DNA from 3 places in the Butyricimonas sp. Marseille-P2440 genome. Region 2 is predicted to be linked to each of the others. Evidence: riboswitches for the same ligand, from Rfam matches in the RefSeq annotation. Region 2 holds a riboswitch; each other region holds the start of a gene.
The links. A riboswitch is a leader RNA that binds a small molecule or an ion and turns the genes downstream of it on or off. The one in region 2 is predicted to bind cobalamin.
Positions count from the first base shown of each region.

Region 1: linked by a shared signal. The riboswitch ahead of BN8899_RS06860 (ribonucleoside triphosphate reductase) and the one ahead of BN8899_RS06480 (ABC transporter substrate-binding protein) in region 2 are both predicted to bind cobalamin.
Region 3: linked by a shared signal. The riboswitch ahead of BN8899_RS17165 (TonB-dependent receptor) and the one ahead of BN8899_RS06480 (ABC transporter substrate-binding protein) in region 2 are both predicted to bind cobalamin.

Region 1 covers NZ_LT594609.1:197,773-208,689, forward strand. Annotated here, with positions in the region: gene BN8899_RS06855 (PKD domain-containing protein) at 16-978, shown strand; cobalamin riboswitch at 1,315-1,500, shown strand; gene BN8899_RS06860 (ribonucleoside triphosphate reductase) at 1,597-3,738, shown strand; gene BN8899_RS06865 (anaerobic ribonucleoside-triphosphate reductase activating protein) at 3,729-4,355, shown strand; gene BN8899_RS06870 (ABC transporter substrate-binding protein) at 4,401-5,234, shown strand; gene BN8899_RS06875 (potassium channel family protein) at 5,222-5,890, opposite strand; gene BN8899_RS06880 (TrkH family potassium uptake protein) at 5,916-7,730, opposite strand; gene BN8899_RS06885 (FecCD family ABC transporter permease) at 7,890-8,906, shown strand; gene BN8899_RS06890 (ABC transporter ATP-binding protein) at 8,908-9,726, shown strand; gene BN8899_RS06895 (DMT family protein) at 9,732-10,100, opposite strand; gene BN8899_RS06900 (AAA family ATPase) at 10,207-10,917, shown strand, end outside.
Region 2 covers NZ_LT594609.1:94,887-105,803, forward strand. Annotated here, with positions in the region: gene BN8899_RS06470 (ABC transporter ATP-binding protein) at 1-557, opposite strand, end outside; gene BN8899_RS06475 (iron chelate uptake ABC transporter family permease subunit) at 572-1,588, opposite strand; gene BN8899_RS06480 (ABC transporter substrate-binding protein) at 1,620-2,774, opposite strand; cobalamin riboswitch at 2,795-2,989, opposite strand; gene cobI (precorrin-2 C(20)-methyltransferase) at 3,060-3,782, shown strand; gene BN8899_RS06490 (BamA/TamA family outer membrane protein) at 3,871-5,034, shown strand; gene BN8899_RS06495 (lipid A phosphoethanolamine transferase) at 5,051-6,748, shown strand; gene BN8899_RS06500 (aspartate-semialdehyde dehydrogenase) at 7,121-8,110, shown strand; gene BN8899_RS06505 (peroxiredoxin family protein) at 8,233-9,597, shown strand; gene BN8899_RS06510 (RNA polymerase sigma factor) at 9,697-10,263, shown strand; gene BN8899_RS06515 (FecR family protein) at 10,368-10,917, shown strand, end outside.
Region 3 covers NZ_LT594610.1:1,452,019-1,462,935, reverse strand. Annotated here, with positions in the region: gene BN8899_RS17190 (carboxypeptidase-like regulatory domain-containing protein) at 1-568, shown strand, start outside; gene thiM (hydroxyethylthiazole kinase) at 651-1,445, shown strand; gene thiE (thiamine phosphate synthase) at 1,447-2,076, shown strand; gene BN8899_RS17175 (sodium-dependent transporter) at 2,262-3,608, opposite strand; gene guaA (glutamine-hydrolyzing GMP synthase) at 3,860-5,389, shown strand; cobalamin riboswitch at 5,562-5,764, shown strand; gene BN8899_RS17165 (TonB-dependent receptor) at 5,887-7,896, shown strand; gene BN8899_RS17160 (YncE family protein) at 7,907-9,070, shown strand; gene BN8899_RS17155 (PKD-like domain-containing protein) at 9,096-10,811, shown strand; gene BN8899_RS17150 (hypothetical protein) at 10,830-10,917, shown strand, end outside.

The sequences.
Region 1 (10,917 bases), 100 kb from region 2:
CAAAATTAAACAATTATGAAGAAGTTGTATTTCTTTTTTATCGTGTGGGGATTGATGATCTCGTTATTTAGCGCATGTAGTGATGACAAGGAGCAAGAGCCCCCTCACATTCCTACCCTACCGGAAGTTTCCATCATTAACGTGAGCGGAATCACTACTTGCCTTCCGAAAGAAACCGTCGAATTGAAAGCAAGGCTGCTTGATCCCACGGACGTTGCCCTTCTTTGGACACTCGAAGGAGAACAAGTTTCCACCGACACTGTTTATAAATTCACTCCCGAAGATTTCGGAGAATACCGGATCATCCTCACGGCAACCAATTCCGTGGGTTCCGATGCCGACACATTGACAATCAACGTATCTGACGGTCAATTCCGTTTCGCCAACATAAAAAACTGGACAGGAGAAGGTGAAAACCGCTCTGCTCTCGCAATTCAATGGATCACCGGTACCAATATGCTGGAACCTACAGATGACGAAGTTTTCTTTCTCGCATGGGGATATCGCTGGGAAAAAGGGACAGAACCTCTAGGTATCGATATGTTGCGGGCGATCGCGAAAGCAGATCCCCGCCTCTATATTGCTCAATCGGGCAGTTATATTATCGGTTTTGGCTATGATGGAAACAATGACGGAAAAATTGAAGTAAGTAACGGGAACTTGACAATCTCTCAAGACAACTTTGTTGACGGCTTCTATGAACTTTCATCTCAAGACTTTGATAATTTGAAACCCGTTGATCCGGAAGATTATTGGTTAGGAGGGCTATACCAAGCTTATCCCACTTATTGGCTAGGACAGGGCAACGTAGTTCCGGAGTCCGAAGAATTCGACTATTCCAACTTTTTCGTGATCTATCGTTCTTTGGAAGACCTTTCTTGGGATGCATGGACTCTGTCCCCCATTGACTATGAGGAGATGAGGAACACTCTACCCATTCCCCGTCTATTGCAAGCGGCAGAACCCAACAAAAAATAGTCATAGACTATCATTCTGAAAAAATCCGATTGCTAATCAAATCCAAGCAATCGGGTTTTACTTTTTAAAAGGAGCGTACTATGTTGTCAAGTATCTCGTAACCCTATAAAGTATTCATAGCCAAAGACCGGACGAAATAATCAACTCTATTCAAAAATTCATTCATTCACATTTGGCCATAAATTTTCCGAATTCAAAAAGACAACAAAACACATCCATCCAAAAAGTTATCCAATTTTTGTTACAACAAATTATAATTCATCACATTAACAATACATACATTTCAAGGAAATTATTTTATTTGAAAACTGCTATTGAAATACAATTATTTTATCATACATTTGCCATGCATTCGGTTCACTCCGGTGACGAACAGGGAAGCAGGTGAAAATCCCGCACTATACCCGTAGCTGTAAGCTCTATTCAACGCTTGAATCAATAATCCACTGTCACGCTGTCGATGGGAAGGAGATTCAAAAGCGAGAGTAAGTCAGAAGACCTGCCGATTGCAAATAAATTGGAGCTTTCGGGTGAAAAGCGAAAAAGACAATTCTCTGCCATACACGATCCTTTCTCGTGTTTTCCCCGAAGTATTTTTTAATTATTAAAATTTTAATCATGGAAACATCAACCACGTTCTCAAGAATCGTGAAACGCAACGGGGAAATTTGCGATTTCAAACCGGAAAAGATTGAACAAGCCATTTTCAAGGCAACGAGAGCTATCGGACAGCCCGATCGTAAAACAGCACGGGAATTGTGTCATAAAGTCGTGCAAATCCTTGAAGCGAACACCCCAGAGCGGGAGCTTCCGCACGTGGAACAAGTCCAGGACACGGTGGAACTCGTTCTGTTCCAACACGGCGACCTGCAATTGATGAAAACATACCTGCTCTACCGCAAGCAACACGAGCAGATACGCAACTCGAAGACGCTGCTGACAAATATAGAAGTCATGGATAATTACCTGTCATTGAGCGATTGGAGAGTGAAAGAGAGCGCCAATTCCTCGTACTCGCTGCAAGGACTGAATCAACATATAGCGACGCAAATCACGTCCAATTACTGGTTGAGCCAACTCTACCCGGAACGTATCTCGGAAGCGCATAAAAGCGGGGCTTTGCATATCCACGACTTGGGATTCCTGAGTGTTTATTGCGTAGGCTGGGATCTGAAAGACTTGCTGACGGTCGGATTCCGGGGGGTAGAGGGAAAAGCACAGAGTAGCCCGGCAAAACACCTTCGCACGGCTCTCGGGCAGATCGTGAACTTTTTCTACACCATGCAGGGCGAAGCCGCCGGGGCTCAAGCGTTCTCGAACTTCGACACGTTCCTCGCTCCTTATATCCGCTACGACAATTTGAATTACAAGCAAGTGAAACAATGCTTGCAGGAATTTCTATTCAACCTGAACGTGCCGACCCGGGTCGGGTTCCAAACACCTTTTACCAATATCACGATGGATTTGACTGTACCCGATTTTCTGAAAGACGAACATATCGTGCACGGCGGTGAAGTGAAAGAAGAAGTGTACGGGGATTTCCAAGCCGAAATGACGATGCTCAACAAAGCATTCGCCGAGGTGATGAGCGAAGGCGATGCTTCCGGCAGCCTGTTCTCGTTCCCCATCCCGACGTACAATATTACCCCGGACTTTGAATGGAACAACCCGGATTACGAGGGCATCTGGGAGATGACAGCAAAATACGGCATTCCCTATTTCTCCAATTTCGTGAATTCCGACATGAAGCCGGACGACGTGCGCAGTATGTGCTGCCGCCTCCGGCTGGACAAACGGGAGTTAATGAAACGAGGCGGAGGATTGTTTGCCGCCAACCCGCTGACGGGTTCCGTGGGAGTGGTAACCATCAACCTGCCCCGGCTGGGATATGAAGCCGCGTCGGAAGAGAATTTTTTCCAACGCTTGCGCCATTTGATGGAGATCAGCAAGGAAAGCCTGGAAATCAAACGCAAAGTGATTGAACGTTATACCGAGAAAGGACTGTACCCTTATTCCAAATATTATTTACGCTATATCAGGGAACGCTACGGTTGTTTCTGGAAAAACCACTTCTCCACGATTGGCATCAACGGCATGAACGAGTGTTGCATGAATTTTCTCGGGGTACCCATTTCACACCCGGACGGGATGGAGTTCGCCCAAAAGGTGATGCACTTCATGCGGGATATATTGACGCAATTCCAAGATGAAACGGGAAATATATACAATCTTGAAGCAACCCCGGCAGAGAGTACTTCTTATCGTTTCGCCCTGCTCGACACTGCCGAATATCCCGATATTATCGTTGCGAACCACGAGCAATACAAGCAAGGCGCACAACCTTACTATACCAATTCCACGCATCTGCCCGTGAACTTCACGGATGACCTGTACGAGGCTCTTGACCAACAAGACAAGTTGCAAACGCTGTACACGGGTGGAACCGTTTTCCACGTGTTTACCGGGGAGCAGCAGACCTCCGCGCAAGCGGCGAAAAACATGGTTCGCAAGGTGACGTCTACTTTCCGATTGCCTTATATCACGCTCTCGCCGTCATTCAGCATATGCCCCTCGCATGGCTATATCGCGGGAGAACATTTCAAATGTCCGCATTGCGGGGCATCCTCCGAGGTGTACAGCCGGATTGTAGGTTACATGCGTCCCGTAAGCCAATGGAACAACGGGAAACGAGCCGAGTTCAATGATCGGAAACTGTTTGACAAGAGCGTCCAGAAAAAAGAAAGCGTATTATGCGAATAGGAGGATTCGTCAAACAAAGCCTGATTGACTGGGAAGGGAAAGTTACCGCAGTGATATTCACGAAAGGATGCAATTTCCGTTGCGGGTACTGCCACAACCCATCTCTTGTACTGCCGGAATTACTCCGGCAGACACAGGACATGAAGGAAGAGGACGTATTCGGCTTCCTCAACAAACGGCGGGATTGGCTCGACGGGGTGGTCATATCCGGGGGAGAACCGACGTTGCACGAAGACCTGCTCCCGTTTATCCAAAAAATAAAAGCCCTCGGGTTACCCGTGAAACTCGACACGAACGGGTCGAACTCGGAGGTTTTGCAACAATTGATCGCCGGACAGTGGATAGATGCCGTGGCTATGGATATCAAATCCTCACTCTCGCTTCCCGGTTACCGAAAGGTAAATTACACGATGACTGCCTCGTTGCTGGAAAAGATACAAGAATCTATCCGGATTATCAAAACCTCCGGACTGGAATACCAATTCCGGACGACGGTTATCCCACGAGTGCAAAGCCCCGAAGAAATACAAAGCTTACAAAAAGAATTCTCGGGTTCACACTACGTCATTCAAGAGTTCCGGGACGGGGATATTCTGGATAAACACATACACGAATAAACTAAATAATATTACTTTTACACCCTCATTTTATATATCAAGATCATGCAGAAGTTCATTTTATTATTCATATTACTTATCACGGCAATCACCGGATACTCGCAAAAGCATAAACGTATCGTATCGCTTGCCGCCTCCATCACGCAAAACCTGTACCTTTTGGGAGCAAACGAAGACATCGTGGGCTGTACCCGCTTTTGCATCACGGAACCGACGGATTCTATCCCGGTCGTGGCTGACGCGGTGAGCGTGAACATGGAAAAGATCGTGGCACTGCAACCGGACATCGTGCTCGCCAGCGGATTGACTCCCCCGAAAGTACTCGAGGGATTCGAGCGCATGGGTATAAAAACCAAACGCCTGAACCAACCCAAAAACTTCGAGGAGATATGCCAGCAATTTATCACCCTGGGTGAGATATCGGGCAAAGCTGACAAGGCGGAAGCTACCGTGAAGGAATGCAAAGCACGACTCGAAAACCTGAAAAAAGGAATCAATTTCAACAATCCTCCCAAAGTATTCATGGAGATCGGTTGTGACCCGCTATTCTCGGCATTACCCGGCTCGTTCATGCACGACTATATCCAACAAACCGGAGGGGTAAACATCGCACAAGACCTTGACAATGCCATGGTATCCAAAGAATTCGTTCTTCTCCAAAACCCAGACATCATTTTTGTCGTGGGCATGGGCATCGTGGGCGAAAACGAGATCACCAAATGGAAAGAGATCAAAAGCCTCAATGCCGTGAAGAATAATAAAATATTTCCGTTGGATCAATATATTTGCAGCCCCACGCCTGTCACGTTCGTGGAGACGGTGGAAGAGTTGATTCAATTGATGAAGCAGGAAATAACGCCTACCCCCTATACTATCTGAACCCCGAGTTTACGGAAATTCTTCGGCTGTCCGAAAAATACGAGGACATCCTTTTCCGTGAACACGAGGTCGGCAGGGGGATTATCCACGACTAAAGCTTTACCGGCTTTAGGATCATAGCGTTTTAAGGCAATCAATTTCAAGCCGAACTCTTCCTCAAATTTGGCATTTTCCAATTTTCTCCCCAAGAAAGTAGAATGTACTTCCCACTCGATAACCAGATGGTCGTCATCCACCACGTAGGAATCAACTGTAGTTCCCAATTCTACTTTCGTGGCAAAGAAATCGGCATATTCCCACTCGGGATTTATCACTTCCGTGATCCCCATGGATTGCAAGATCACCTTGTGCACGGGCGAGATGGAACGGGCAACGATACGTTTCACGCCAAATTGTTTCAACAAGGCTATCACGAATAACGAGGTCCCGAAATCCTTCCCGAACACGACGAACACGACATCCACGTCCAATAAAGGCAAGGTCTGCAATGCCTGCGCATTCTTCACATCCAATGCCACCGTGTTCGTGATCGCCTCCTTGTACAAATTTATCTTACTGATATCCGAGTCAACGCCTAATACCTCGTTGCCCCTTTTCGTCAACCGCTGCGATAACGCAACCCCGAAATTTCCTAATCCAAATACAATGCACTTCATAAGAATTGAAAATTGAGAATTAAAATTAGAGTATTACCGTGTCGTCCGGGTAAGTATACAATTTTGCTTCCTGACGACGGATGAAACAAGCCAAGAGGGTCAACAGACCGACACGACCGACGAACATCGTGAAAACAACAACAAGTTTCCCGGCGACACTCATGGTCGGGGTCAGATTCAGCGTCAATCCAACCGTACCTAACGCGGATATAATCTCAAAAGCAGCCTGCGTGATGGTTGCCGTCGGTTCTAACAAAATAATAGCGAATGTGCCTAAAATGATCCAGAGCACGGAAAGCACGATCACCGAATGTGCCCGGTTCACGTTCTCCCGGGTCAATTGCCGATGGGCTACCACCACCCGGTCGTTACCCGTGAGGTTCGCCCAGATATTTTTCAACGCGATCACGAAGGTCGTGACCTTGATACCGCCACCCGTGGACATAGGCGCCGCACCAATCCACATCAACACCATGGTCAGGAAAATGGTGGACGGGTGCAGAATAGACATATCCACGTTGTTGAATCCCGCAGTACGGGGAGTCACCGCCCCCATGAACGAAGTCACGAACTTTCCCGTCACGGACATTCCTTCCAAGGCGTTGTGGTCTTCGAATATCCAGAATAAACCCGTCCCCACGACCAGCAATACCAACGTCGTGGGTAACACGATGCGGGTCGTCGTACTCACGATACGGGGTTCATGGACAACCTTGTACCCCATTCCCAGCATACATTTCACCCTGTTCCGGATACCGTAATGCAGCAATCTCCCGTAATTGAACAAGATTGGGAAACCGATACCCCCGAAAATAATCAGGAAAGCCAGGATCACCTGCAATCCATACAGATGGCGTATCAACGGGTCGTAAAGATTGCCGGGCAACGTGGAGAAGCCCGCATTACAGAATGCCGAGATACCATGGAACAAAGCGAAAAACGTTTTATTCCCGATGTCCGCCACATTCTGTACCTGCAAATATACCAAATACACACCGATGCCCTCGATAATAAAGGTTGTCAACACGATGTACACGACTGTCCGGAAAATATCTCTCAAGGAAGCCTCGTTCAGAAGATTTTTCATCATCAACTGGTCATGAAAAGAAGTACCGCTTAAAAAGGACATGGCGAAAAAACTCGTGAAGGTCATCACCCCGATCCCCCCGACCTGAATCAAGAATAACAGGACGACTTGCCCCATCAAAGTAAACGTGGTGCCCGTGTCCACAACCGTCAACCCCGTCACACATACGGCACTCGTCGACGTGAAAAGCGCATCCGTGAAACTAATGCCCTCGTAAGTGGCATTGGGCAACCTCAACAATACCGATCCTAACAAGATAATGAACAAGAAACTTCCGGCAAAAAGGACTTCCGTTTTCACCCGGCTTCGCAAGACGACGAATATTTGCTTCGAGAGCTGGATGATGCTTAACAGCAACACCACCCCGTAAGTCAATATCCGCTCCACCTTGAAGAGTAGCGGACTGATCGCCCCGGAATCCGGCTTGTCAAAATGCCTCGAGAATAAGGTCAAGGCAAACAGGAAAAGCAACGCCAATACCTCTATCCAGAAACCTTTCTCCGCTCGCAACAGCTTAAAATTAAACAGGAAACGAAGCAAACCCAGCGCCAGGAAAAGATGCATGATCTCCCGGAAAGTATAGTATATCTCGTGGGAATACGTGTCGGGCATCCTAAACCCGAAGCGATAAATCACCAGAATGATCGCCAGAAATGAAGCCAAAAACAATAATACGTTGCTCACCACTTCCACCAAGTGCTTGAGCGACTTGTAAATCTTTCTTACCCTATATTGAAATTCCACCGAGAGCATAACATCTTTTTTTAGTTTTTAACGTCAATCCCCGCATGAAGTTACAGAAAAGTACCAAAAACTCGTTCCACTGGACGAATACAAGAATAACTTTCAAGTTTAATGAATATTTCGCATCTTTGTACCGGAAACCGCTATATCTTAACAAATAAATTTCCCATGCAAGGAAAATATTACAAATGGATTGTCTTTCTGGCTTTTTTGCTACTGTTGCTCGCAGGAAGTATCATTGCCGGACTTTGCTTCGGGGAGATTCGTTTTTCCATACAAGATCTTTTTCAGCTTTGGAACGGCGATCCGGATGATGTTCGTTTAAATATCCTGCGCCAATTAAGAATCCCCCGCATCATACTCGGATTCATTGTCGGCGGGGCATTAAGCCTGTCGGGAGTTATCTTGCAAGGAATATTCCGCAACCCGCTCGTAGAGCCCTACACCCTAGGAATATCGGGAGGGGCATCCGTGGGGGTCACCGCGGCAATCGTGATGTCATTGCATACCCTATACGGCAGTCTGATACTTCCTATTGCCGGATTCATCGGGGCACTCGTGACGATCGTTCTTGTCTACACGCTCGGGATACGGCGGGGCAAAGTACGCATCCACAATCTTTTGCTGACAGGAGTGATGATTAGTTTTATCTCCTCCTCGCTCATGTTGCTCATCATGTCCATCACGAAAAGCGAGAATCTGCACGGCATCGTATTCTGGATCATGGGTTCCCTGAACGAAACCGCCCCGGCTCTCATCACCCTGATTTCCACGACCAGCCTCGTCGTTCTATGTCTGGCATTTTTCTACACACCAACCTTGAACGCCATGCGCCTAGGGTCGGAAAAGGCGATTCAACTGGGGATTAATGCCAACCGAGCTATCAAAATACTATTTTTGCTCAGTTCGCTGCTCACAGGAATCTGTGTTTCCATCGTCGGGGTTATCGGTTTCGTGGGATTGATTATCCCACAATTGATGCGCTTTATCATTGGTTCCGACTACCGGATATTGCTACCGAGTTCCTTTATCGGGGGAGGCATTTTCCTGATCCTGTCCGATATATTCGCCCGAACGATTATTGCCCCCAATGAACTTCCGATCGGGGTTATTACCGGCATCATCGGCGGCATCATTTTTATCCTTGTCATGAGTAATACCCGAACGGAAAAAACGATAGCATGATATGGAAAACGCGATAGAAATAAAAAACCTCCGGTGCGGCTACGGTCACAAATTCACAATACACGATATCTCGTTCAACGTCCAACGGGGTAAGCTGACGTCTATTATCGGTCCCAACGGGGCGGGCAAAACGACCCTGTTCCGTGCCATCACCGGGATGTTGCCCGTGCTAGAAGGCTCCATACGCATAAACGACAACGACGCAACCCGCATGACGCACAAGGCGAGGGCAAGGCAAATTGCCATTGTCAACCAAACCGTGGAAGCAGATTTCATTTCCATTGAAGATTACGTGCTCATGGGACGCCTGCCATACCATGCCCCGCTACAACTTTTCGAAAGCAGCGAGGACTATGCCATTGCCGAGAAAAATATGCGACTGACAGGGATATGGGAGAAACGGAAAAAACTCATGAACCAACTTAGCGGTGGCGAACAACAACTGGCAGCCATCGCCCGGGCACTTACCCAACAAACGGAAATACTCCTGCTTGACGAACCGACTTCCCATCTTGACATATCGCACCAAATGAGGATTCTTAACCTCGTGCAACTCCTAAACCGGGAAAAGAACCTTACTGTGTTGCTGATTATCCATGACCTCAACCTCGCCAGCGAGTTCAGCGACCAGTTAATCATGCTCAAAGAGGGAAGCATCCACACCGCCGGGACCCCGGAAGAAGTGCTTACTTACGAGAATATTGAAAGCGTGTATGACACTTTAGTCCTAACCCAAAGCAACCCGCTCTCCGGCAAACCATGCGTGTTTCCCGTGTCGGAGAAGCATCACCTTCACCTAAGAAAAAGTCCTGACCTGTAAAAACTTTATTTCATAAAAACAAAGTACACGGCAAGTACCAAACAGACACAAGCAGCCAAGTGATTCCATTGGAATGTCACCCCTTTGAAGAAAAGGAGCGAAAAAATGATAAAAATAACCAAGGTGATTACTTCTTGAATAACTTTCAATTGCATCAAAGAAAAAGGTCCCCCGTTACCGATGAATCCCAAGCGATTAGCCGGCACCTGCGCACAGTACTCGAAGAGAGCGATACTCCACGAGAAAAGAATTACACCGAAAAGGGGCCAGCCGTCTATCCACTTCATTTCCTGCAATTTCAAGTGCCCATACCAGGCAAATGTCATAAAGATGTTGGAAACAATCAATAACAATATCGCGTAAATTCCCTGCATACGATCAAATATTAATCCATGAAATGATTTTCTAAAACCGACACAAAAGTATAAAATTTATTACCTTTGTTGATAACGATTGGGACAAACTTTAAGTACCGGAATCATGAAAGCAAATAAAATCCAAAAAATAGAGATTCGCAATATATGGGGAAAGTATAGTTTCCGATGGGAGAATCTGAATCCAGACGTGAATATCCTGACAGGTATTAACGGTAGCGGTAAAACGACGTTCTTCAATATTATCGACGCCTTGTTGTCTGCCGATGTCAAACGGTTGAAACTGTATAATATCGAGGCGGAAGTCACGATTGACGGGAATGATACTATTTTCCGCAAAGAGAGTTCCGTTGCCTCTGTCAGGCAAAAGCTATCGGGAGTAAATTACCTGAAGATAAGCACATTCGACGTACCTATCCGGGATCGTCGGAAAATGGGCAAGGAAGACAGTCCCTTGTTGAGCGAATTGAAAGAGATCGTGTACAGCGTGGGTGAGAATAACAATTCTTTCTCCGACTATCGCCTCCGAGCCACGAATTTCCCTGACCAGGCAGAAAAGATCAACCGCCGTATCCGGAATTTCTACGACACGGTAAACCACCTGTTCGCGGGCACCGGGAAAACGATAGAAATAGACCCGATGACGAATCAACTGATCTTCCGGGATGGCAACGAGATGATCCACTTGTACAAACTCTCTTCCGGGGAAAAACAATTGCTGATTATCCTGCTCCGGGTTTTCCTTATGGATGAACAACCGTACATCCTCCTCATGGACGAACCGGAAATATCGTTGCACATCGAGTGGCAATACCGT
Region 2 (10,917 bases):
AGCAATTGCATGATTTCCACCTTGCTGGGAAAATCCAAAAACGCCGTCGGCTCATCCAAAAAGATCACGGGTGTCTGTTGAGCCAGAGCCTTGGCAATCATTACCTTCTGCCGCTCGCCATCACTCAGCGTGTGTACCATGCGGGATGCCAGATTCTCGATCTTCACCAAAGCAATCGACTCCTCCACGATCCGGCTATCCTCCTCCCCGAACGTTCCCCAAAAACCCGTGTAAGGACTTCTCCCCATACCGATCAACTCCCGGGCACTCATGTTACGGACATCGCACTTCTCGGTCAACACCACGCCGATCGTTTTTGACAATTCCTTGTCGGAATAAGTCCCGAGCTCCCGATCCATGATAAAAATCTCGCCGCTCAACTTGGGCTGAAAAGCCGATAAAGTTCGCAACAGCGTGGACTTTCCAACCCCATTCGCCCCTAAAAGGCAAGTCAACTCACCCCCGTTTATCTCCGTACAAATCCCCTCCGCCACCACCTTCGTGTCATGCTTACTCTTGTACCCGATAGAAAGATTTACCAAACGAACCGTAGACATAGTTTAAAATTTATTCAGATTTCCACCTCATTCCTCTTCCTTTTCCTGAACAACACGGATGCCACCACGGGGGCACCCACCAATGCCGTCACCGAATTCACGGGCAAAGCCCCCTCGAACCCCGGCAAACGGGCAATTAGATTACAAAGCAACGCCAGCGACGCCCCCACCAGCATCGAGGTCGGCATCAATATCCGGTGGTCGGAAGTCTGGAATATCGCCCGGCACAAGTGAGGCACCGCCAATCCCAAAAAGATAATCGGACCGCAATAAGCCGTGACGATCGCCGTCAATACCCCGGAACAGGTTATCACCCACACCCGGGCACGATTGATATTCAGTCCCAGGTTACGGGCATACCCGTCACCCAGCATCAACAAATTCAAGGGTTTAATCAGTAGAAAAGACAGGGGTATAATCACCGCCATGATCGTCACGAACAACATCATCTGGTTTCCCGACACCCGGGCAAAGCTACCCAATCCCCAGATCACGTATGCCTTAATATCTTCCTCCACGCTAAAAAACTTCAACACCCCGATAACGGCATTCGCGATATACCCGATCATCACCCCGATAATCAGCAGCGTGACACTTCCCCGTATCTTCCGGGAAGCGAACACGATCAACCCCATGACCGACAGGGCGCCCACGATAGCCGCCACCGACAAGGCGACCTCCCCGATAAATCCCAAACGGCTCAAAGCTACCCCACCCAACTTACCAGACAACAGCACCACAAAAGCCACCCCCAAGCTCGCCCCCGAGCTGATACCCAACACGGAAGGTCCCGCCAAAGGATTGCGGAAAATAGTCTGCATCTGTAACCCGCTGATAGAAAGTCCCGCACCCGCCACCAACGCCGTCAACGCCTGTGGCAACCGGGATTTCAATATAATATTCTGCCATGCCACCGGTTCGTCACCACCGCCCACCAGCACGTTCCATACCGAGGAAAACGGGATCGACACGGAACCCAGCAACATATTCAACAACAGAAACACGACGATCGACACCGTGATAAAAAACATCCATATAGTATTCCGTCCTCGTCCCATACCTTTACTTTTTGAGCAGATCGTAATACACCGGATCATGATCGGGCAATATCTCCGGGTGGAACACCCGAATCATATCGGCAAGTACCACCTCCGGTTCGGCAGGCATACTCTCGTAAAACGGCTTTTCACGCATATTGCAATAGATCACACGTTTATCCCGGAAAGCCTTGAAGTCCGCATAACGCTCGTCCTGAGCCTTCAATGCGTCATAACAATACTCCCCGGCGAAACTATTCGCTATCCGCCAGTAATCGGCACTCTCCGCTTGATTGTACACCGTCTCGAAGTCTAGTGTCACCCCGCCCGACCGGGGATCATCTTTCAGGAAATAATCCGCCCCCGCGTCATGGAAAAGCTGAGCCAAGAAACTTTTGCCTCCCACTGCATACCATACCCCTCCCCGCAACTCCCCGCTAAACACCACCGGACGGCGTTTCACCTCTCCGACGAGGGCTTTCAGCAAATTATACCGGTTCTCTATCCGGTCGAACTCCCCGTTAGCCTTATCTTCCATCCCCAACAGCAGCCCCACGAACTTAATCCATTCCGCCTGTCCGAGCGGGGTCATCTCCTTGTAACCGAGATGCGGCACCAGAGGAATGTCAATATCCTTCACGGCATCGTATCCCCCGCGTTTGAAAGGAGAAATCAGCATCAGATCGGGATTCAAGCTCATAATCACCTCGTTGTCAAAGTTTCCCTCGATACCGATACGGCGGGTCTTCCCCTCATCTACCCGTTGCTGCATCTCCCCGTTGAAAAGGAAACGGGTACTCGTAATCCCCACCACCTTATCAATCGCCTCCAGCTTGATAAAATTCGACAACTGCAAAGAAGTCATACACACCACGCTCCGCACCGGGATCTCCACCACGGGCAGCTCCGCCGGGGTTTGTACCTTTGTCCCCCGGGGAATCAAAACGTACTGGTAATGGGTATGACTACTCTCCTGCGGGTCTTTGATATTCAACACGGCATACCCTTCCCGGTATTCCAACCAGAACCCCTTGGCATATCTAATCTGAACCCGGGGAATCGAATCCTTCCCCGCCTGAACCGCTTGTTTATCCGCGGATTTCTTACCCGTGCCTGACTTGCAGCAGCAGAACACGCCGCAGGCACACAAAAAACATAATAAACGTACTAATCCATTCATCTCTTTTCCTCCGAAAGTATTAATCATTCGTGTCGTCCGGCAGGTTTTCTGGCTTGTCATCTTTTCTCCTTCCCAGATTCGATCCAGTGGTTTTACCGAAAAGATCTGCCCACCTTCGAGGCAGGAAACGACTTTACAGCTGCGGGGACAGCCCCGGAATTTCACCGGATTCCCTTTTCTTCCAACAAGGAAGCACCAAGACGCCTGCAAATATATAAATATTATTTTGAGCGTATCCGTTTTTTAACGACTTTTGCACCCGAAATCAGTTTATAAACTCATCATATGAAAGGTAAAGTCGTTAGCGTATCCCTGGGGCCAGGCGACCCCGAACTGATCACGGTCAAGGCACTGAAAGCCTTGCAAGAAGCCGACGTGATCTATTGTCCCGGCACGAAAGACAAAGAAGGCAACTTCAAATCATACGCCCGGAACATCATCGAAGCGTTACCTGTCGACACTACCAAAATCAGCCTTTTCCACGTTCCGATGTCCAAAGACCGCACGCTTGCCAACCGGGCTTATGACGCCCTCAGCATGGAAGTGGCGTCACTTGCCGCCACGGGCAAAACCGTTGCCGTCACGGCGGAAGGCGACTCCGGCTTCTACTCCTCGGGGAATTACATGTTCGGGAAACTAGCATCCATGCACGTTCCTATCTCCGTCATCGCCGGAGTCCCCGCATTCATCGCTGCGGGAGCCGCATCGGGGCTTCATATCGTGAAACAGGAAGAACGGCTGGTCGTCCTGCCGGGCAAAACCACCCCGGAAGAACTCGGCGAGTTGATAGCCACGAACCACGTTGCTGTCATCATGAAGCTATCCCAGTGCACCCGGGAAGTACACGAGTTCATTCGCCGGAATCCCCCCGCCGAGTTTCACTATTACCAGAACGTGGGCACTCCCGACGAACGCCACGAAACGGAACCGAGCAGCCTTCTCGACATGGATTTCCCTTATTTCTCCCTGATGATTATACGTCCCGCGGGCAGAAACTCTCTCGGCTAACTAAACAATTGGCACAAATATTGCGTACAACGTAATCACGGAACGAATGATTATTTAATCTATGCTAATATAACTTTATCAACCTAAAATGATTTTACGTACGTTATATATCACGTTATTGTGCGTTTTGTCGCTCTCTGTTTTTGGTCAAACCCAGGACAATAACCTGGCAACCAACAGCTCCACGGACACGACAACCTCGAAAAACGGTTTCTTCCATCGCTTCTACCGCTATTTCGCAGACGCCAACAAAGAAAAAGAAGAGAAACGATTCGACTTCTCCGTCATCGGGGGCCCCCACTTCTCGAGTGACACGAAACTCGGGCTCGGGCTAGTCGCTTCCGGGTTATTTCGCATCGATCGGAATGACAAGAGCATATCCCCATCCAACATTTCCATTTACGGGGACATCACCACCACGGGATTCTACCTGCTGGGTATCCGAGGCAACGTCATTTTCCCGCAAGACCGTTTCCGGCTCAACGCCAATATGTACTTTTTCTCGTTCCCCAGCGAATTCTGGGGTATCGGTTACGAGGCGGGACACAGCGACAATAGTACCGAATACAAACGCCTGGAACAACAAGTCAAATTCGAATTCCTCTGGCGGCTGGCGCCTAACCTGTACGTGGGCCCTAACCTCATGTTCCGTAACGTGGTAGCGAAAGACTTCGACGACATCAGTTACTTGAACGGCGCCCCCAAGAACGTTACCACCTTCGGACCCGGTATCATCATTTCGTATGATTCAAGGGACTTCATCCCGAACCCGGCACGAGGAATATTCGTACAACTGGAACAACAGTTCTTCCCCGGCTTCCTCGGCAACGACCAGGACTTCAAACGCACCAGCTTTGACTTCCGGTATTACAGGAAAGCCTGGAAAGGAGCTATCGTGGCATCGCAATTACAGGGCATATTCAATTACGGGGACACCCCGTGGAGCATGGTCGCCCTGATGGGAGGCTCGTACAGCATGAGAGGCTATTACGAGGGACGTTATCGGGACAACGACCTCGTACAGGCACAGGTAGAACTCCGGCAAAAGATATACAACCGCCACGGGATCACCCTCTGGGGAGGTGCCGGCAACGTGTTCCCGGACATGGACGGGTTCAAATGGGATCAAACTTTACCCACTTACGGTATCGGTTACCGTTGGGAATTTAAAAATAGAATTAACGTAAGACTAGACTATGGAATCGGCAAAGGCGTCAAAGCATTCTACTTCAATATTAACGAGGCTTTCTAGGGGAATTGTCAACTTCGTGAAAAAGAGCAAAACCTTGTTTTGGCTCTTCATCGTGTTGAACCTCGTCCCGAACTTTTGCCTGTTATTCACGGAACCACTTTCCCTCGTGGGAAAAGTCATCCTCATTCTCGCGCCGTTAAGCATTTACATGATCGTCCTCTCCCTGCTCAAACGGGCGGGCATCATGCAACTGATACTCATACCCGTGCTTATCCTGCACGCCTTCCAGCTCGTGCTATTCTACCTCTTCGGGGAATCCGTCATCGCCGTGGATATGTTCCTGAACCTACCCACCACGAATGCCTCCGAGGCGGGTGAATTGTTAGGCAATATCTGGCCTTCCATCATCATCGTGTGCGTGCTCTACGTCCCCGTCATCACGCTTGCCTCCATCGCCGTCCACCACAAGGTGGTACGCCCTGCCGCCTTCCGCCGGAAGATGATCACGTGGGGCATCGTCCTCCTTATTATCAGCGCGGGACTTACCGCTTACGAGAAAAGACGGGACAATACCTACGAAGTCAAAACAGACATCTACCCCGCGAACGTGATGTACAACTTCTACTTTGCCTGCGAGAAATGGAACCGCAGCATGAACTATCCCGTCACCTCCAAAGATTTCGAGTTCCGTGCCACGAGGGACTCCGCCCATGAACGCCGGGAAATATACGTCCTCGTCATCGGGGAAGCCGGACGTGCCGAAAACTGGGAACTGTGGGGCTACGGGCGGGAAACCAACCCGAAATTGAAGCAGGAATCGCAACTCGTACTATATAAAGACGCCATCACGCAATCGAACACCACGCACAAAAGCGTGCCGCTCATCCTTTCCGCAGCGGACGCCTGCCACTACGAACGACTATACACGCAGAAAAGCGTTCTGACAGCCTTCAAGGAAGCGGGCTTCAAAACCGTGTTTCTCTCCAATCAAGTGCCCAATCGCTCGTTTACCGACTATTTCGGTAAAGAGGCGGACTTTTACGTGAACATCCGCCCCATCGAGGACGGCGGGTTAATCACGATAAACAACTACGACGAGGAAATGTTGCCGCTCATGCGCCACTACATTGATTCCCTGACAAACGACAACCTCCTGATCGTGTTCCACACCTACGGGTCGCACTTCAACTACAAGGAACGCTACCCCGCAGAGTTCGCCCGCTTTACCCCGGCGAACGCCACGGAAATCGAGTACAAAAACAAAACGCAACTCGTCAACGCCTACGACAACAGCATCCTGTACACGGACAACTTCCTGTACAACGTGATCGAGATTCTAAAGCAATCCGGCAGCGACGCCACCATGATCTATTCCCCCGATCACGGGGAAGACCTGCTCGACGACAGCCGGAAACGCTTCCTGCACGCCTCGCCCATCCCGACTTATTACCAGTTGCACATCCCGTTCCTGATCTGGTTCTCGGACAACTACATCGAGGCTCGCCCCAATTTCTACCAGGTGGCACGCTATAACAGCAACGCCCCCGTTGCCACGAACCACATTTTCCATACCCTGTTGAACCTTGCCGAAATCAACACCTCACACTTCGAGCCGGAACTCTCGCTTGTCAACCCGGTATTCAAGCGGCAACCGCGTATGTACCTCGGCGATCACGACACCCCGATCAATTACTATGAAGTGGGTCTAAAAAAACAAGACAAGGAAATGGTAAAACACAGGGGTATGGACTGCACGGTAGACATCTCCCGTTAAACAATCCTTGTTATCCCACTCTTAGCCTAGTCTTCTCCTAGTCTTCCCGCACATTTCCCTACCCGTTATTCTATTGTCATTCTATTACTATTCTATTGCTATTCTATTTAAATAGAACAACAATAAACTTATAATATGATATCAACACGCTAATTCCCCTAGAAAACTAGGGGAAGAGTGGGAGAAGAGTAGGGGAAGAGAGGAGGCATCCCGAAAGATGTTAAATATTTAACACAAGGCAACCGTGTTGAAAAAATACCTCTTCCCTATTGCCGAAGCAAGGCTTATTCACTATTTTTGACCCGGTAATAAAAACTAACTTGTATCAAAAATGCCACAACAGGCATTTAAACATTAAAAAATCCATTCAAAATGAAAGTAGCAGTAGTAGGAGCAACAGGACTCGTGGGGAGAAAAATGTTGCAGGTTTTAGAAGAAAGAAATTTCCCGGTTACAGAATTGTTGCCGGTCGCCAGTGAGCGTTCCGTGGGTAAAGAAATCACCTTCAAAGGGAAAAACTATAAAGTCATGGGAATGCAGGACGCTATCGACATGAAACCCCAGATCGCTATTTTCTCCGCCGGGGGGGACACCTCGCTCGAATGGGCTCCCAAGTTTGCCGCCGCTGGCATTACCGTGGTCGACAACTCATCTGCGTGGAGAATGGATCCGACGAAAAAACTCGTGATCCCGGAAATCAACGCCGACACACTGACCCGGGAGGATAAGATCATAGCCAACCCCAATTGTTCCACCATACAGATGCTAGTGGCACTCGCCCCCCTGCACAAGAAATACCGCATTAAGCGGGTGGTAGTATCCACTTATCAGTCCGTCACCGGAAGCGGTCTGAAAGGCATCAACCAACTGGAAGGGGAACGGGAAGGCAAAGAGGTAAAAAAAGCCTACGCCCACCAGATCGACCGCAACTGCCTGCCGCATTGCGACTCGTTCACCGATAACGGGTACACGAAGGAAGAAATGAAACTCGTGAACGAAACGTGCAAGATATTGAACGACGACACCATCAAGGTAACCGCTACCGCGGTAAGAGTTCCCGTCGAAGGCGGTCACTCCGAGAGCGTCAACATCGAGTTCGAGCAAGATTATAACCTGGGAGAACTCCGAGACCTGCTGGCTCACACACCCGGAATCGTTGTTCAAGACGATCCCTCGCAAAACCTCTACCCCATGGCAATCACCGCCAACGAGAAAGACGAGGTATTCGTGGGACGCCTCCGCCGAGACTTCTCCCAGCCAAACAGCCTCAACCTGTGGGTCGTTTCCGACAACCTCCGCAAGGGAGCCGCCACGAACGCCGTACAAATAGCGGAATACTTGAATGAACATCATCTAATATAACACGGGAAGAGCCGCCACGAAGGCGGCTCTTCTCTCATCACAAATTTTTCTCGCCCTTCCTGTCACCCTTTCGCATTTTTTGGGATTACTATACATAGTAATCACTTAAACAATATCCGAAGATGAAATGCTATTTTTTACTTTTATTATTTGCGCTATTCTCTTGCGCCACCCCCTTGCGCCACGGGAACAATATAAAAACTTCCGTCGACGTTGATGAATTACCGGAAATCGGGCTAGGCATATCGACAACAACCACTGACCTGCGAGTCGTTGAATTCGATTCCGCCAAACACGGGGAACGTATCATAGAAGACGCCGCAACCGTCTATCTAACCTTACACAACGGCTTCAGTGAACGCAAACAACTTTACGCGGAAAAAGGAGACCATATTCACCTCGCTTTCGACGGGAAAAACCTTCACCGCACGTCCAAGATCACGGGGGACCGCCCGCCCATCACGGAATATCTGTCCCGCTGGAAAGCCGTATTCCCCTCCCGCAGCATTTACACCCTGCCGTTGCCCGAGTTTGAGATGAAATTGAAAGAAACGATACAAACAAATTCAAGTTTGCTGGATTCTTGTGAAAGTGCATTGAACAAGGCAAGTAAGAAATTCGTGAAACTGGAACGTGCCCGCATGAAATACCTGCTCGGGTCTGTCCTCGTGAATTATCCTTACGCCCACGGCTGGAAAAACCGAAAGGACATCGATGCCGATTACTACACCATGCTCGAAAACTGGATCGAGGAGGACAACAACTACCTCGACCTTCCGGAATACCGGACATTCGTCACGCATGCATGCTCATTCCTGGGCTCGCGGAACGAAGAAAACGCAGCGACTCCTTACGAGAATGTACTGAAACAAATACAATACGCCGCCCGAAATTTCAAACAAGATGAAGTGATACAAAGGTTCATCGCCACTTGGGCTAGCGAGTACGTGCAACGCAACGGCATCACGCAAATCGAGGAACTGGATAAAATCACGAGAGAGAGACTGACAAACCCAGACTTACTCTCCCGTTACACGAGCGTATATGATAGCTGGAAATGCCTGGAACCGGGCAATGAAGCGATAGATTTCATCGCCAGAGACTCAACGGGCAAAGAGTATAGCCTAAAAAATTTCCGCAACGGATACGTCTGCCTCTATATCTGGCAAAACGTCTCCCCTTGCCTCGTGGAATTCGCCCACCTGCAGGAACTAGCCCCCCTGTTCAAGGAAAAGAACGTCCACCTGGTAAACCTCTCCATTGAACCCAAAAACGAAACGTGGAGGGAAGTGATCAGGAATAAAAATCTCCAGACGGGAACCCACCTTTACCTGGAGGGGACACGAGAATTCCTCTCGAAATACCACTACAGTTCCTGGAACGTTTTCCAATTCATCTTAATCACCCCGGACGGGAAAATAGCGGGCAGCCACCTCCCGAAAGCCTCCTCCGGAGAACTTGAAAAATATTTGAAAGAACAGCTTTGAATCGATCAATAATCATAACAAAGTACAATCATTAACAGGATTGTACTTTGCTATTTCAACTATTTTTCGTTTTTTTGTTACGTGAAAAACGCCCGTATCATGGTAAAGTCCGATAAATTCATACAAGGCATAAACAACAAGGACCCTCTCGCATGGAAAGAATTATATCGCTTTTACTACGGGGCATTATGTAATTATTCTTCCTCGCTCGTGAACGAAACGAACTTCGTCGAGGATATCGTGCAGGAGTGCCTAGTTGTGGTCTGGAAATCGGACTTGTATTTCCAGAATGTTAAAATACTTACCTCTTATTTGTACCGTTCTGTGTACAATAACACGTTAAAATACATCCGGGACAAGAAGGTCGAAGACAAGCGAAAAACAGAATGGAGCCTCACGCAGGAGGAACTGGAAGATAACATGTTCTACCAGGCCATAGAGGAAGACGTCATCCGTAAATTGCGTGTCGCGATCAGCCGCCTCCCCGAGCAACGCCAAGCGATCGTGCAATTAAGCATTGACGGGCTTTCCATCCAAGAAATCGCATTGCAACTCGGCGTAAGCGCCAATACCGTCAAAACACAGAAGAAAAGGGCATATTCATTTATAAAAGAAAATTTAAAAGACTATTTCGGGTTATTGCTTTTGCTGGATATATTGAAGTAATTGAACGTTTTAGCTCTCGAAAATAAATTTTTAAGAAAAAAAAACACTCCAGCTGTCACCCGCAGGACCACTTTTGGGATATAATAGGCAAAAAATATTATATCATGAAGTGGAATACTTTTTCAGACAAATCGGAACGGCTGTTCCGCCAGATTTTGGGCAAGGAAAGAGGATCCTCGCACGAGGACGCCCGCCTGGAGTATCTCGTGCGGAAATTATCCGACAAACGGTATCTGCGTAAAAAAATAGAAGCCCAGGAACGGTTCGATTACTTGAAAGCCTATCACAAGAACATCGCTCCCGCTAAAGCCATGCGCCGCGGTCCCTATTTAAAAATCGCCGCAGCCATCTTGCTTCTGATCGGCTCGGGCATATTTTTGTACACGCGCCAGCAAGATAATAACGAGGAATATTATAACGAGATATTCTTATCGAACATTCATCCAGGCAAACAACAAGCATTGTTAATCACGCACGACGGACAGAGGATAGAACTTAACCGGAATACCCGCCAAACCATCAAACAAAATGGGACGAGGATGCAAATCGACACGGCAGGACTGCAATACCACACGAACGATACCACCGCGCCAAGCTCATTCCGCGACACGTTGGTCATCCCCCGGGGCGGAGAGTTCACGCTCACGTTACAGG
Region 3 (10,917 bases), on a different contig from region 2:
GTTGATTTTCTTTGATGATATCATCACGGCGGATATAGTGCGCAATACCCGTAATATTTTGGATTTGGAGAATTACAGGGACTTCAAACTGAAAAGCAAAGGTAAATTCATGTACGAGGGAGATTCCGTGCAGATCGTGTCTTACGAATGCTTGAAACCTTCCCTGTCGAATTCCGGTACGGCTTTCGTGATGAAATACAGCGGAGAGATATACGTGGAGCTAAAGAATTATGCTGTCATCAAGAACGTGATGCGGATCACGTCTTCCGCGTTTAACCTTTTGGGAAGAAATCTGATATTGGCAGGCGACAGTCCCCGCAACGAGGTTATGGCTACGATCACAACCAATTACAAAAAAGTAAGTTCTTATTACTTTTTGAGCGGGGTGAGCGTGGTATATACTTACTTGGATGGTGGCGAGCGAGTAAAGGGAGAGATGCAATACCAGACGACTAAGGTAAGCGTGAACAAGACAACTCCTATTGCTGGACGGGTGTATTATGAAGAAGTGCCGACAGACAAGAATTTCTGGGATCGTTACACGATATATTTGGAAGAAGAAGATTAAAAAAAGTCCCCAATCGGGGACTTTTATTTTAGATTTAAAGATTTTGAATTCCAGCCACACGTGCCATCATTTTTTATAAGCTATGAAAGAACAGATTTGGAAGAACATCGAACAAATGAGAGCCGAAGCTCCATTGGTACACAATATCACGAATGACGTCGTCATGAACAACACGGCAAACGCTTTGCTGGCTGCAGGTGCTTCCCCGATCATGGCGCACGCTTTGGAAGAAATAAACGAGATGGTTGCCTTGTGCAGGGCAACCGTGATAAATATCGGGACGTTAGACCGTTTCACTGTGGAATCCATGAAAGCGGCCATTCGGCGAGCTAATGAAATTCATCATCCCGTGGTACTCGACCCCGTGGGGGCGGGAGCTACGAGTTTCCGGAATAAAGTTCTTCAGGATATACTGTCTGCCGGAACTCCGCGATATATCCGGGGAAATGCTTCCGAGATTATGACTATGGCAGGTTTATCCACGACCTCCAAAGGGGTGGATAGTACCGAATCTTCGTTAAATAGCCTAGAGGCAGCCCGGGTATTGAGCCGTCGGGTGGGATGTGTCGTTTGCGTGAGCGGGGAAACAGATTTAGTGGTTTTGGGGGATAGGGTGGTGTACCTGCACAACGGTTCCCCGATGATGGAAAAAGTTACCGGGTTGGGATGCACGGCTACGGCTATTTTAGGCGCTTTTGCCGCCGTGGTGGAAGACGAGTTTATGGCAGCCGTGAGCGCTACAGCTTTCATGGGTATATGCGGGGAGATAGCTGCGGAAATGTCAAAAGGTCCGGGGACTTTACAATTGAATTTATACGACGTGATGTATAATCTGACACGTGAGCAATTCATGCAATACGTGCGAATTTCTGAATGATATGGATGCTCGGCTTTATCTGGTTACCGATGAAGGTTTGCTTCACGGTAAAGATCTTTATCGCACGGTGGAAGCAGCCGTGAAAGGAGGGGTAAAGATGGTGCAATTGCGGGAAAAAGAATCTTCTACACGAGAATTTATAGAACGGGCAATTCGTTTGAAAGCACTGTTAGCCCCTTATCATGTTCCCTTGATTATCAACGACCGGGTAGACGTGGCACTGGCTGCTGATGCGGATGGGGTACACGTTGGACAGAGTGACATGCCCTATTCGCGGGTAAAACGATTGCTTCCGGAAGGAAAAATAATCGGTTTGTCGGTAGAAAGCCGGGAACAGGTGCTTGAAGCTAACGGGTACGACGTAACTTATATTGCCGCCAGTCCTGTATTTTCTACCACGACGAAAACAAACACAATAGTGGAGTGGGGATTGGAAGGGGTTCAATGGATTCGTTCCGTGTCACGCCATCCGTTGGTGGCTATCGGGGGAATTCATCCCGATAATATCGCCTCTATTTTTCAAGCGGGAGCGGATAGTGTGGCGGTGATTTCTGCGATCATCGGGTCTGACGATCCGGAGAAAGCAGCTCGAGAACTGATACAGCTTATTCCCGAGCCAAACATTCGATGAAGACCCAATGAGAATTCGGTGAAGACCCGAGGTAAACATCTCTCACTGCCACTTTGGCTACAGGCTTGCTCTATTGTTGCTATATCAAAGAATATAGCAACCTAACAGGGGAACTGTAGGGAGAACGGCGGTGGGAGATTATTACCTCGGATTCTCATTGGGTTTTCATTGGGTTTTGGGTAGTTCTAGAACACACCTAACGAATGCAAAAGTATAACCAGTATAAACAAGGGTGCCACGTATTTCAACACGAATATAAGCGGTTTTAACAGCCATAATTTCAATTGACCGTCATTAGTCAACTCGGCGATCAATAAGTGACGATCGAATCGCCATCCCACGTAAACGGAAATAAGGATTCCCCCAACGGGAAGCAGGATATTGGAACTGATAAAATCAAAAATTCCGAATATGGAAAGATTTCCTATATGTACATCCTTCAAGGGACCGAATGACAGAGTGCACAGGATGCCGAACAGGGTGACGATAACCGTTGAAATAATGGTTGCTTTGCGCCGGCTGATATGCTTCTCTTCCACGAAGAAAGCAACGATCACTTCCAGTAGCGAGATCGACGACGTCAGAGCAGCCATGGTTAGTAAAAGGAAAAACAGGATTGCCCATAATTGCCCGAATGCCATACTTTGGAACACTTGGGGCAGCGTGAGGAATACCAGTCCGGGACCTGAGTCCGGGGCGATATTAAAGGCGAACACGGCTGGAAATATAGCGATACCCGCCAACAAGGCAATCAAGGTATCGGCACAGATGACTTGTAATGATATGGAGGTTAGATTTTCGTTCTTCTTGATGTATGACGCGTAAGTTAACAGAACTCCCATACCGATGGATAGAGAGAAAAACGCTTGCCCGAGGGCGGAAAGTACGCCTTGGGAAGTCAACTCCGAGAACTTGGGCAAGAACAGGAATTTTATACCTTCCATGGCTCCATCCAGCGTGCACGCCCGAATCCCTAGGATCACGATTAACACGAATAACAACGGCATCATTAGTTTCGTGTATCTTTCAATCCCTTTCTTTACGCCTGCCAACACGATAAATCCAGTGAGAACCATAAAAATGATTTGCCAGAACACGGGCTTGTACGGGTTGGAGATAAAATTATTAAACAGGTCGTTTAAGTTCACCTCGGAACCGGCATGAAACGAGAACGAAAGTGATTTCACCACGTATTCCAACGTCCACCCGGCGACCGTGCCGTAAAAGGAAAGAATCATCGTGGCAGCCAGCAACACGAGAATCCCGAAATAGCGCCAGGGTGTTTTTGGTTCCAAACGGTCGAATGTCCCGAAAGCGTTCCGACCGGAATATCTGCCGAGGGCGAACTCCGAGAGCATTACCGGGAGTCCGATTGCGATAGTGAAAAAGACATACACGAGCAAAAAGGCTCCGCCGCCGTTGTTTCCTGCCTCGTAAGGAAATTTCCAAATATTACCCAATCCGACTGCAGAGCCAGCCAGTGCGGCGATTGCCCCGAATTTGGAGCCGAAACTATCTCTCGTGTTGTGCATCTTAAAAAGAGTTATAGATTAACAGATTACAGGTTACAGGTTTTAATTGTAAATTGCAAATTACAAGTAAAATTACGATTTACAGCGGCATCAGGTTACACGCCGGGGGCTTTTACTTTCAACTTTCCGGCGGTCTGTAACTTGCTAACTTGTAATCTAAAACTCTTTTCCGCTAACTTTTTGAAACTGTTATCTATAAAGTTACGGGGAAAAAAGTTATCTTCGCGATAAAATAAAATAAGCGATTCACAATGCAAGAGAAGATTTTAATACTTGATTTCGGTTCTCAATACACGCAATTGATCGCGAGACGCGTGCGAGAACTGAATGTCTATTGCGAGATTTATCCCTTTAATCATTATCCGGCACTTGATGTATCCGTGAAGGGTGTCATCCTTTCGGGCAGTCCGTTCTCCGTTCGGGACGAGAAGGCTCCGCGGCCGGATTTGTCTTCCATCAAGGGAAAATTACCTTTGTTGGGAGTATGTTACGGGGCACAATATCTGGCTCATTATTTCGGGGGGGAAGTGAAGGCTTCCAACAAGAGAGAGTACGGTAGGGCAAATTTGTCCTTCGTGGATAACGGTTGTCCGCTTTTCAAGCATATCAGCCAACATTCACAGGTATGGATGTCGCACGGGGATACGATTGAAACATTGCCGTCACATTATACCGTTGTTGCCAGTACGGCTGACGTGGAGAATGCCGCCTATCGGATCGAGGGTGAGGAAACGTACGGTATCCAGTTCCACCCGGAAGTATATCATAGCACGGAAGGAACCGAATTATTAAAGAATTTCGTGGTTGACATTTGTGGTTGCAAACAGGACTGGACTCCTGATTCTTTTATCGAGACCACGGTTGCCGAATTGAAAGCAAAATTAGGCGAAGACCGTGTAATCTTAGGTTTGTCGGGGGGAGTAGATTCCACTGTGGCTGCTATGTTATTGCACCGGGCTATCGGTAGGAATCTGACTTGTATATTTGTCGATAACGGGTTGCTCAGGAAAGATGAATTTTCTTCCGTGATGGAGAACTACAAGGAGTTAGGCTTGAATGTCGTTGGCGTGGATGCCGGGGATCTTTTCCTTTCCCGTCTTGCCGGAATAGAGGAGCCCGAGAAGAAACGCAAGATTATCGGGGCTACTTTTGTGGACGTGTTTGACAAGGAATCACACAAGATAGAAGATGCCAAATGGTTGGGACAGGGAACAATTTACCCGGACGTGATTGAATCATCGTCGGTAAACGGTCCGTCGCAAACCATTAAATCGCACCATAACGTGGGCGGTCTTCCCGATTACATGAAATTGAAGATTGTAGAGCCTTTACGTCTGTTATTCAAGGATGAAGTCCGTCGGGTGGGCAAGAGCCTCGGGTTAGCGGATAAATTCCTGAAACGCCATCCTTTCCCGGGTCCCGGGCTTGCTATCCGTATCTTGGGCGAGATCACGAAAGAAAAGGTGAGATTGTTACAGGAAGCCGATCATATTTACATATCTATGCTTCAGGAAGAGGGATTGTACGACAAAGTATGGCAAGCGGGTACAATCTTATTACCGGTCAAGAGTGTCGGCGTGATGGGAGATGAACGTACTTACGAGAGCGTCGTTGCCCTGCGTGCCGTGGAATCAACGGACGGAATGACTGCCGACTGGTGTCATTTACCTTACGAATTCTTGGCAAAAGTATCTAACAAGATTATCAATAACGTGCGGGGAATCAACCGTGTTGTTTACGACATCAGTTCCAAACCGCCAGCCACCATCGAGTGGGAATAATTCGTTAAAAATAAATAAAATCCCCTTGAATTTCAGTCAGATAATTCAGGGGGATTATTTTGTTCTGATCAATTTTATAGGGATAAGCGATAAATTTATTGTTGTTGTAAAATTAAATATTGAAAATAAATTCTTTTTCCTTTTTTTATTTGATTGTATTGCTTTTATTATATATTTTTGCAGCGATTTTGGTGTCACACCTTGTTTCAAGCGTGTGGTGAAAAGGGAATCAAGTGAGAATCTTGAACAGACCCGCTGCTGTAAGCTCTACTAAAATCTTTGAACACGACTCAAATCCACTGTTTCAACATGAAATGGGAAGGGCGTTTAAAGATGGAGTAAGTCAGAAGACCTGCCAATATCGTTGATCTAAAGCTTTCTGGGACTAGAGCTTGGATGCAGGTATTTTTTATCATATTTTTGTTGTAATAGATAATTGTAGGTATTTGTATCTATTCGAGTACTGGGGAGCTGTTGTATTTTTATAACGGCTAAAGATGAAACTAATAGTATTAGGAGTACTGATTTCGTCATGTTTTGTTGCCCCTTGTTTTTCGAGTGCGCAGCAAGTGGATTCAACCAAGACGTACCGTATTAACGAGGTGGAAGTGTCTGCTCCGAGGGTGCGCAAAGAAGTGATACCGGTGCAGGTCATGGAGGGAAAAGCGTTGGAAAAATTAAGCGTTCACTCGGTGGCGGATGCGTTGCGTTATTTTTCCGGGGTACAAATCAAGGATTACGGAGGAATAGGAGGTTTGAAAACCGTGAATATTCGGGCTATGGGTACGCAGCATGTAGGGGTGTTTTACGATGGGGTCGAGTTGGGAAACGCTCAAAACGGTACGGTGGACCTCGGGCGTTTTTCCTTGGACAACATGGAAGCGATAACTCTTTACAACGGACAGCGGAGCGCAATATTCCAACCGGCAAAAGATTTCGGTTCTGCCGGTTCCATATATATGACGAGTCGGGTACCTCGATTTGCGAAGGGTGAGAAACATCATGCCAAGTTTACATTCAAGACCGGATCTTTCGGTGTAGCAAATCCCTCGTTCTTGTGGGAACATCGTTTAGGGAAAAAGGTGGACGGGGCTTTGAGTGCGGAATATATGTACACGACAGGGAAATACAAGTTCTCGTATAAAAAGAAAAACGGGTACGACACGACAGAGGTGCGCCGGAACGGGGATGTGAATGCTTTGCGCGTGGAATACGGTTTGTTCGGGAAGGTAAACAACGGAGACTGGAAGGCAAAAGCTTATTTTTACGATTCGGAGCGAGGGTATCCGGGGGCTTCGGTGCGGGAGGAACCCGGTAAATTCAAGCATCAAGACCGGCAATGGGATTCCAATTTCTTCTTGCAAGGTACTTTCCAAAAACACTTCAATTTTTATAGCCTGCTCGTGAATGGCAAGTATGCATACGATTATTTGCATTATTTATCCGATCCGCGGTTAGATGTGAGCACGATGTATGTGAACAATCATTTCCGGCAGCATGAAGTCTATTTTTCCGTTGCCAATATGTTCACGATATTCCCGTTTTGGAACGTGAATCTTTCCGTGGATTTCCAATGGAATAAGTTGAACGCAGATCTGGTGAATTTTGTCTATCCCAAGCGTTTCACGACTTTGGTTGCTGCTGCTACAACCTTGCATTTTGAACGCTTCAAGTTGCAGGCGAGCGTGTTGGGAACTTTCGTACACGAGCGCACGAAGGTGGAGAATGGGGCGGCAGATGACGTACAGGAATACACCCCAACGGTGGTTGCCTCTTGGCAACCGTTTCGTGCCGATAATTTTAACGTGAGAGCATTTTATAAACGTGTATTCCGGATGCCGACATTGAATGACTTGTATTATACTTTTATCGGGAATATTTACTTGGATCCGGAATACACGAACCAATATAATGTAGGGGTGACGTATGCCTATATGCCGGAAAATAGATGGTTGGAGCGTTTGGAATTTCAGGTAGATGCGTATTACAATGAGGTATCGGATAAAATCATTGCGATGCCGACTTCCAACCAATTCCGTTGGACGATGATAAATCTCGGGGAGGTCGAAATCCGTGGGATTGATGTCGCCGTGCAGGGCGGTTGGCGATTCGGGCAGGATTGGTTGCTGGATACTCGGGTGAATTACACCTACCAAAAAGCCCAGGATTTCACGAAGAAAGAGAGTGCTTTCTACGGGGACCAGATTCCTTATATCCCGTGGCACAGTGGTTCCTTGATTTTAAACGGAACGTACAAGGAGTGGTTTTTAAATTATAGCTTTATCTACACGGGAAAACGTTACGAGGCGAGCGCGAATATCCCGGAAAACAGAGCGAAAGAGTGGTACACGAGTGACTTTTCGTTATCCAGGAATTTTTCATGGAGGCGGCCTACGATCCGATTGACTGCAGAGATAAATAATATTTTTAACCAGCAGTACGAGGTGGTGCAGTGTTACCCGATGCCGGGAACAAACGTGAAGTTTATTGTCAATATAACTATCTAAATAACAAAGTATGCGTGTAAATAGAATGAAAATTTGGGCGTTGACGTTCCTGCTGGGGATATTTTCGTTTTCCTGCAGGGATGATGATGACGAGATTATCCCATCGGTAGTGACAAAGGTGACACCAAGTGACTTGGTTGCCGGTCCCGTGAAAGGTTTTTTCTTGCTGAATGAAGGTAACATGGGAAGCAATAAAGCCTCGTTGGATTATTTTGATTATACCACGGGAGAGTATCACAAGAACATCTTCCCGGAACGTAATCCAAACGTGGTGAAAGAATTAGGTGACGTGGGGAATGATATTCAGATTTACGGGAACAAACTGTATGCCGTAATAAATTGTTCACATTTGATCGAGGTGATGGACGTGAATACGGCAAAGGAAATTTCCAAAATAACGGTAACGAATTGCCGGTATATTGTTTTCAAAGATGGTTATGCTTACGTGAGTTCGTATGCCGGACCGGTGCAGATAGACCCGAATGCACGTTTGGGGGAAGTGGTGAAGATTGATACAGCGACGTTGCAAGTTGTGGGAAGTTGTACGGTGGGTTACCAACCGGAAGAGATGGTAATTGTCGGGAATAAATTATACGTGGCAAACTCGGGTGGTTACCGGGTGCCAAATTATGACAATACGGTGTCGGTGATTGATTTGGAAACCTTCACGGAAATGAAGAAAATCAAGGTAGCGATTAACCTTCACCGGATGCGGGTAGACCAGAACGGGTTGATCTACGTGACTTCCCGCGGGGATTATTACGACGTGCATTCAAATACATACGTGCTCGATTCCAAGAATGATATGGTGGAAAGGAAATTAGATTTTCCTGCCAGTGAACTGTATTTGTGTGGGGATTCCCTCTACTCGTACAGCACGGAGTATAGTAAGGTTACGGGGAAGTGGAGCATCAACTACACGATTTATGACACGAGAGCCAAGCGGGTTGTTTCTCGCGGATTTATCAAGGACGGGACGGATAAGTTGATCGAGACACCTTATGCGTTGGCGGTAAATCCTGAGACGGGGGAAATATTCGTGGGAGACGCGGGGGATTACGTCACCCCGGGAATTCTTTATTGTTTCACGCCGGACGGGAAAAAGAAATGGAGCGTACAGACCGGAGATATTCCGGCACATATTGTGTTCACGACGAAAGTTTTACAAGATTAATAATAGTTTAATTTTATCAGTAGTTATGAGAAAAAAAGTTCAATTTAAGTTCATGTTATTGCTGGCGCTCATGGCTGGTGTTTTCATGGCTTGTGATGATGATGATGAGAAGTTGGATGTAGGTAATCCTGATTTTACCTTTAATTCAGAAACTGGAGAGTATTTCGTGAGAATCGGGAAAGAGATACCTCTAAGTGTCCACGTGGCAGATGCGGTGAATCCCGTGTATGCCTGGAAACAAGATGGCAAGATTGTGTCGGACGATACGATATACTATTTTCAGGGGAAAATCATCGGGGAGAGTTTTGTCAAATTTCAATTGGATGCTGACAACGGGAGTGTAGCGAAACAGGTAAAAGTGAATGTTGTCGATCGTTTAACTCCGCGGATTAAGACGGAAGCTGCCGCTGTGGCTTATTGCGGAATCGAGCGGGAGTTTGCCGCCGAAACGGAGTACACGGATGAAACTACAGTATTTGAATGGAGTTATGGCGGGAAGGTCGTGTCACATGATTCTATTCTTAAATTCAAAGAGGAAGACATCAACGTGTACACGCTTGCCTTGAAGGTTACGAACGAGGATGGCGTTGACGTGAAAAGCATCAACGTGTCGGTTATTCCCGAGGAAGAGCCTTTGTTATTCTTCGATAACGCTCGCTACGTGTTGCCCTCGATGTTGGATAAGGCAATTACGATGACTTGTCCCATCGGTAAAAATGTCGTGTTGGCTCCTGTGAAATTTGCCATCAGCGATCAGGCTGTGTACGAGTGGAAAGTGGATGGGCAGGTGCAAAGTGGACAAACTTCCGTTTGTTTTAATTTTACTCCGTCGGCAGAGGGAAAAACGTATGAAATTGATGTCACCACGACGGATAAGGGCAAAACGGCATCCGCAAAAGTTTTCGTGCAATGTACCCCGAAAGAAGGAACCTATTTCAGACCGACAACTTCCAGAAGCAGTTATATTTCCAACCATTGTTTCGAGTTTACACCGGCTCCCGGGCAATTTATTCGTTTCAACCAAAATCAGACAGCCGAGGATGCGCGTAGACAGATTCAAAATACTTTAGATAACGGTGGTGGTACAAGTTGGATCGCATCCCTTGGTGCGTGGGGCGGTTATTTTATCTTGGGATTTGACCATAGCGTGGAAGATGACGGGTTAGGAGAGGCGGATTTTGATATTGTGGGTAATCCTTTAGGTAAATATTGGTGTGAATGTGGCGTCGTTTGGGTAAGTCAAGATGAAAATGGCAATGGAATTCCGGATGACACGTGGTATGAATTGAAAGGGAGTGAAACGGGTAAACCAGGTATCACGCAACGGTATGCCTTGAAATATTACCGTCCAACAGCAGAAAAGCAAGATGTATTATCTATTGATAATGACGGGAATTTAAGTTTCTTGGCACGCAACGCTTATCATCCCGATTCCGGTTATTATCCTTGGTTCATGAAAGAAGAGTATTATATCCTTACTGGTACGTGTTTAGGTAATCAATTCAAAACAGAAGGGCTTGAAACCAACTGGGGTTTTGATTGGGGATACGTGGATAACATAAATGAACCGGCAGGATTCCGGATTGAAAATGCTATCCAACAAGACGGAAGCCCGGCAAATCTGAAATATATTGATTTCGTGAAAGTGCATACGGCACAAATGGGACAAGGTGCTGCCGTGGGAGAGGTTTCCACGGAGTCGTCCGCGGCGATGGATTTACGTTTAAAAGATAAAAAATAATAGCTAAAATAATACATTATGAGGAAAAATATTCTTTGGGGAGTTTTTATTTTCATCCTAACGCTTTTTGTCAGTTGCGATGATGATGATGATCCTTTCACGGGAA